2 linked regions of the Thioclava sp. GXIMD2076 genome follow. The protein of the gene in region 2 binds, or shares a complex with, the protein of the main gene of each other region. Links are inferred from orthologs where the notes say so. Each region holds a gene or a part of one and is shown on either strand. Other genes may lie near its edges.

Region 1 (3,540 bases), 390 kb from region 2 along the record:
GGGGTCGGGCTCGATCGCCTCGCTTCTGATGACCGATGACAATGACAGCTCGATTCCGGCCATCACCACCGAGGGCAAGCCGCTCAAGGAATATGTCGAGAATTTCGAGAAGATGCTCATCGATAATACGATGCGCCGCCATAAGGGCTCGATTGCCAGCGTGATGGACGAGCTGTGCCTACCGCGCCGGACGCTGAACGAGAAGATGGCCAAATACGGGTTGGCCCGTCAGGACTACCTCTGACCCCGTTCGGGCAAGGACTTTTCGACTGGCAAAAAGGCGGGGGCTACCCCGCCTTTTTTAATATCGGGTGGTTGCAGGCGGGGGACCCGAATGATGCACGCACCGGATAGGAAAGAGGCCGGGACTGAGCCCGGCCTCCGTAAGTTAATTTCCTGCGTTCCACCAGCCGCGACGCTTGGGAGCGGTGGGCGCGTCGGGCTGATCTTCCGCCATTGCCGGTTCGGGTGCAGGCTCCGGCGTGGTCTCGGCTTGCGCGACCGGCGCGGCAGGCGCGGCGATCTCGGCCAGCCCCTCATCCGCTGAAGCCTCGGCAACGGGCTCGGCGGCAGGTTGCTCGGCGGGCGCGGGCGCGGCCTCTGCGACGGGCGCCTCTTCTGCCTGAACAGGCGCGTTCTCCACCGTATTCGCCGATGCCTCTGATGCGGCCTCGGTCTCGTCTTTGCGCGAGCGGCTCCGGCTCCGCGAGCGAGTGCGCTTCGGCTTGGGTGAATCTTCCGGTGCAGTCTCTTCAGCCGGTTGCTCCGCTGCCTCTTCCGCCTTTTGAGGCTCGGCATCCGCTTCGGCATCGGTGTCCGCATCCGATTTCGAGCGGCGGCGCGAGCGGGAACGCGAACGTTTCGGTTTGGAGGCCTCTTCGGTGTCTACCGTCTCGTCTTCCGCGCTCTCTTCGGAGAGGTCGTCCGCATCCTCGGCGCTCTCGTCATCCGACTCACCCTCGATACCGTTCTGCTCACCGTTGGACTTCCGGCGGCGACGACGGCGGCGTTTCTTTTTCTTCGGGCCTTCTTCGCTGGTCGTATCGCTCGGAGTGTCTGTCAGGGTCTCCGGTGCGTCCTCGTCTTCCGCATCCGCCGTTTCCGCGTCGATGGCGGCGTCGAACTCCTCGAGCTCGGTCATGAATTCGGCACTGGCATGGACCACATTCGAGGTCACTTCCGCCACCACACGCGTGGCCGTCTTGAACTTCTCGAGCGTGTAATCGGGCGAGACAAGCGCCGGATCCGCCTCGATACGCACAGACAGACCATAGCGGCTCTCGATCAGCGCGATATGCTCTCGCTTCTGGTTGATCAGGAAGTTGGCCACGGCGACCGGCACACGCACCAGCACCTCGCGGGCGCGTTTGCGGGTAGCTTCTTCCTCGATTGCGCGCAGGACCTGCAGCGCCATACTGTCATCCGAGCGGATGAGGCCCGTGCCGTGGCAATGCGAGCAGGGCTGCGTCGTGGATTCGATCATCCCCGGGCGCAGACGCTGGCGCGACATTTCCATCAGGCCAAAGCCCGAGATACGGCCCACCTGGATGCGGGCGCGGTCGGTCTTGAGCTTGTCTTTCATCCGCTTTTCGACGGCGGTGTTGTTCTTGCGCTCGTCCATATCGATGAAGTCGATGACGATCAGACCGGCAAGGTCGCGCAGGCGCACCTGACGGGCGACCTCTTCCGCGGCCTCGAGATTGGTCTTGAGCGCAGTCTCCTCGATCGAGCCTTCTTTGGTGGCACGGCCAGAGTTGACGTCGATGGCCACGAGGGCCTCGGTCACGCCGATCACCAGATAACCGCCGGATTTCAGCTGCACTACGGGGTTGAACATCGAGGCCAGATAGCCCTCGACCTGATAGCGCGCGAAAAGCGGCAGCGCCTCGGCATAGTGCTTCACGTTCTTCGCATGCGAGGGCATGATCATCCGCATGAAGTCTTTGGCCGCACGGTAGCCGCGCTCGCCCTCGACCAGAACCTCGTCGATATCCTTGGAGTAGAGATCGCGGATCGAGCGTTTGATCAGATCGCCTTCCTCATAGATGGGGGCAGGGGCGACCGATTTCATCGTCAGTTCGCGGATCTGCTGCCACATGCGGATAAGGTATTCGTAATCGCGGCGGATCTCGGTCTTGGTGCGCTGAGCGCCGGCCGTGCGGATGATGAGGCCCGCGCCCTGCGGAACTGACAGTTCCGAGGCGATTTCCTTGAGTTTCTTGCGGTCGGGTGCATTAGTGATCTTGCGCGAGATGCCGCCACCACGCGCGGTGTTGGGCATCAGAACGCAGTAACGGCCTGCAAGCGAGAGATAGGTGGTCAGGGCCGCGCCTTTGTTTCCGCGCTCTTCCTTGACGACCTGGACCAGCATGATCTGGCGGACCTTGATGACTTCCTGAATCTTGAAGCGGCGTGCGCGGGGCTTGCGCGGACGGCGGATCTCTTCGGTTACATCTTCTTCGGCAACCGACTCGATATCGTCATCGCTCTCGGAGGCGTTATCGTCATCCTGATCATCCGAGAGATCGTCAAGCGAGCCCTGATCCTCGTGCTGGTCGTCCTCGTCGGTCGGATCGGCAACACCCATGCCCGGAATGTCTTCCGAACGCAGAGTTTCATCTGCGGCAGCGGCTTCGGCCTGAGCTGCGGGGCTGTCATCCTTGCGGGAAGAGCGGCGACGGCGGCGCGAACGCTGTGGTTTGTCCTCTTCCTCGTCATCGGATTGCGCCATGGCCTGTTCTTCGGCCAGGAGCGCCTCGCGGTCAGCGGAGGGAATCTGGTAGTAATCGGGGTGGATCTCGGCGAATGCGAGGAATCCGTGGCGGTTTCCGCCGTAATCAACGAACGCTGCCTGAAGCGAGGGCTCGACCCGCGTCACTTTCGCGAGGTAGATATTTCCCGCGAGTTGGCGCTTGTTTATCGTCTCGAAATCGAATTCCTCGACTTTATTCCCGTCCACAACCACCACGCGGGTTTCTTCCGCGTGCGTGGCATCGATCAGCATCTTCTTTGCCATTTATCCTGCTTTCCCACAGAGGCACCCGCACGCGGCATAAGCCGGGCGGGCGGGGTCTGTGGTCTGTTTTTGGGGCGTGAGCGCGAGGTGCCAGAGGGAAGGCGGCGGCGTTTGGCCTGCCCGACATCTTCCTTGGTCTATCCACTCGCGTCATCGCGTTTCATCCTAAAAGCGGGGTAGGACCCTAAGATCTGCCCCCAAACTGTTGCCGTTCTTCCCATGAGCGGGTTGCCCGGCGTGGCTACGGCCTTGCGGCCAATCGGTTGATCCTGGACGGGGCCGCGCGAGTGCCGCGCAGACCTTCCGACCGGAAGTCAGCGAAATCCGTGGGTGTGGGTCACATCGCGTGACGATACACCAACATAATTACGACAATAGACGTTGCCTTGTGGAAAACACAATCTGTTTTTCGTCAACGAATGGTTAACAAAGGTTTATCGGAAGGTCAGGCGGCCTAAAATTACGCTCTTTGTGAGAAATATGACCGTGTGGGTCCGGACATAAGAAAAGGGCCTGCGCGGCGG
Region 2 (3,175 bases):
CTCGGCGAATATATCGCAATATTGGAATTTTTCGCGACGGCAAGGTGACATCCCGCGCATTAGATCTATATCTCTGCGTGAAATTGACCATGCTGACGACCAATGACTCTCCGAATTGCTTCTTACAACATTCATAAATGCGTAGGTGTGGACCGCCGCCGAGATCCCAACAGGATTATCGAGGTGCTCAACACGCTGGATGCCGATATCGTTGCGCTGCAAGAAGTTGACCGCCGGCGCGGCGCGCGTCCGGCTGCGTTGACTGCGTCCCTTATCGAGGCCGAGACGGATTTCTGCACCATCGAGCAACCCCGCACCGGACCCGATAGTCTGGGCTGGCACGGTCAGGCATTTCTGGTGCGCAAGACCGTCGAGATGATCGATTGCAAGGGGATCGAATTGCCCGGCCTCGAGCCGCGCGGCGCGCTGCATCTGCATATCAAGGCCGAGGGCGATCTGCCCTTTTCCATTTTTGCAGCCCATCTGGGGCTACGCCGGGCGGACCGGCGCGCGCAATGGACGCGGATAGCCAAGGAGATGCTGGCAGCCTCTCCCGCGCCCGCCCTCGCCATTGGTGACTTCAACGAATGGTCGGGGCGTTCCGGCTTCGAGGCGCTGAGCGGCTTCTCGGTCCATGCACCTGGCGCCACCTACCCCTCGGTCGCGCCTGTCGGCAAGCTGGATCGAATCGTGACCTGCAACCGTGCGAGCATTGCCAAAATGGCTGTGCTCGACACCCAGCTGACGCGGCGTGCCTCGGACCATCTGCCGATCTGGGCTGATGTGAAAGGTCTGCGGCGCCGGCGCTGATCTACCTGACTATGCGGATGTCATACGAACATTCCACAAATTTCATGAAGTTGTGTCGCTAACACTCGCGTTAGCGGTAACAACGCCCTTTTCACTGGGGCTTGGCGAAGTTATAGCTTTACGCGGCCCATTAAGCACGCATGTGCAACGACAAGGGAAGAGAGTAATATGAGCACCATCATCGATATCCACGCGCGCGAGATCCTCGATAGCCGCGGCAATCCGACCGTCGAAGTCGACGTGATCCTCGAAGACGGCACCATGGGCCGCGCGGCTGTGCCCTCGGGGGCCTCGACCGGCGCGCATGAAGCGGTCGAGAAGCGTGATGGCGACAAGGCCCGCTATATGGGCAAGGGCGTGCTGGACGCGGTTGCGGCCGTCAATGGCGAGATCGCCGAAGCCCTCGTGGGCGCCGATGTCACCGAGCAGGTCGAGATCGACCGCACGATGATCGAGCTGGACGGCACCGAGAACAAGGGCCGCCTTGGCGCGAACGCGATCCTCGGCGTGTCGCTGGCCTGCGCGAAAGCCGCCGCCGATTACACCACCCAGCCGCTCTACCGCTATGTCGGCGGCACCTCGGCCCGCGTTCTGCCGGTTCCGATGATGAACATCATCAACGGTGGCGAACATGCTGATAACCCGATCGACATTCAGGAATTCATGATCATGCCCGTCTCGGCCGCGAATATCCGCGAAGCCGTGCGCATGGGCTCGGAAGTCTTCCACACGCTGAAAAAAGAGCTGACCGCGATGGGTCTGTCCACCGGTTTGGGCGATGAGGGCGGCTTCGCGCCGAACCTCTCCTCGACCAAGGAAGCGCTCGACGTGATCCTGAAATCCATCGAGAAAGCGGGCTACAAGCCGGGCGAGGATATCTATCTGGCGATGGATTGCGCCTCGACCGAATATTACAAGAACGGCAAATACGAGATGAAGGGCGAAGGCCTCTCGCTCACCTCGGAAGAGAATGCCGACTATCTTGTGAAGCTCTGCGAAGAATACCCGATCATCTCGATCGAGGACGGTATGGCGGAAGATGACTGGGCGGGCTGGAAGATCCTGACCGAGAAACTCGGCGACAAGATCCAGCTGGTGGGCGACGATCTGTTCGTGACCAACCCCAAGCGTCTGGCCGATGGCATCGAGCAAGGCGTGGCAAACTCCATGCTGGTGAAAGTGAACCAGATCGGTTCGCTGACCGAGACGCTCGAGGCCGTCGATATGGCCCACCGCGCACGCTACACCAATGTGATGTCGCACCGCTCGGGCGAGACCGAGGATGCGACCATCGCGGACCTCGCAGTTGCCACCAATTGCGGCCAGATCAAAACCGGCTCGCTCGCGCGTTCGGACCGGTTGGCAAAATACAACCAGCTGATCCGTATCGAGGAAATGCTGGGCGAGACCGCAATCTATGCGGGCCGTTCGATCCTGAAGAAATAAGACTTCGGTGAATACTTCGGAGAAAGGCGCGGAGATTCTCCGCGCCTTTTTTTAGTGGCGATACTTTCCGTATTTGGAAAGCGGTTACGCGTAGTTGAGGGAAGACGGAAAACGAAACCACGCGTAGTTTGCCCCTGCGCTACCGGTCGCGTGATCCCTATCCTGCCCCTCATGGGCCGGATCTTCTCCGAAGGACATCTCATGCAAAGACCGCTTATTCTGGGTGTTGCCGCAACGGCTTTCTGGGCCAGCAATTTCGAGGCGACCCGCATCGCCCTTGGCAGCCTGCCGCCTCTAAGCGTGGCAAGCCTGCGCTTTCTCATCGCGACAATCGCGATCCTCGTGCTCCTTATCTGGCGTGAAGGGTTGGCCATGGCGCCTCTCAGGCGGAACCTGCTCGCCTATATCATTCTGGGCAGTCTCGGGGTTGCCGGATTCAATGCGGCGCTCTGCATCGGGCTGCAAAGCACGAACCCGCAAACAGCGGCACTGATCATGGCCACCACCCCGATCACCTCTGCCATCTTTGACGCGGTCCTGTCGCGTAAACGCCCAAGCTGGCCCGCATTATCCGGCATGGCACTCAGCTTTGCGGGCGTCGCACTGGTGCTCGCACAGGGGCACATTGACGATATCTCCCGAAGGCTCAACTCCGGCGATCTGGTCATTCTTGCCGGTTCACTGGCATGGGCGGCCTATGGGGTGGGTTGCACGCGCTTTATACGGGGCTCCTCCCCGCTTGCCACAACAAGCTGGACGATGGTTTTCGGCACCCTCGCCCTGATCGGAACGAGCCTCCATGAGGGCAATCTTGTTGCCATCACTCTAGCCGCATCGCCGCCCAGCCTGATCGCCTCTCTGTGGATGGGGATCCTCGGCTCAATGCTGGCCTATATTTTCTGGACGGCGGCGATCGCCG

Evidence for each region.
Region 1: the proteins of eno (region 2) and WDB91_RS13560 are in contact, whole or in part, in a solved structure (PDB 2FYM), measured with the Escherichia coli proteins. The link is inferred for Thioclava sp. GXIMD2076 from one-to-one orthologs.

Annotation. Positions count from the first base shown.
Region 1 is NZ_CP149932.1:2,740,527-2,744,066, reverse strand. The notes cover bases 189-3,408. They hold WDB91_RS13560 (ribonuclease E/G), read right to left. Parts: upstream 3,017-3,408; coding sequence 389-3,016; downstream 189-388. Other genes in these bases: WDB91_RS13565 (sigma-54 dependent transcriptional regulator), read left to right, coding at 189-244. In the rest of the region: more of WDB91_RS13565, read left to right, coding at 1-188. UniProt on the Escherichia coli protein: Endoribonuclease that plays a central role in RNA processing and decay. Required for the maturation of 5S and 16S rRNAs and the majority of tRNAs. Also involved in the degradation of most mRNAs.
Region 2 is NZ_CP149932.1:2,352,216-2,355,390, forward strand. The notes cover bases 263-3,117. They hold eno (phosphopyruvate hydratase), read left to right. Parts: upstream 263-978; coding sequence 979-2,256; downstream 2,257-3,117. Other genes in these bases: WDB91_RS11540 (endonuclease/exonuclease/phosphatase family protein), read left to right, coding at 263-810; WDB91_RS11550 (DMT family transporter), read left to right, coding at 2,458-3,117. In the rest of the region: more of WDB91_RS11540, read left to right, coding at 103-262; more of WDB91_RS11550, read left to right, coding at 3,118-3,175. UniProt on the Escherichia coli protein: Catalyzes the reversible conversion of 2-phosphoglycerate (2-PG) into phosphoenolpyruvate (PEP). It is essential for the degradation of carbohydrates via glycolysis.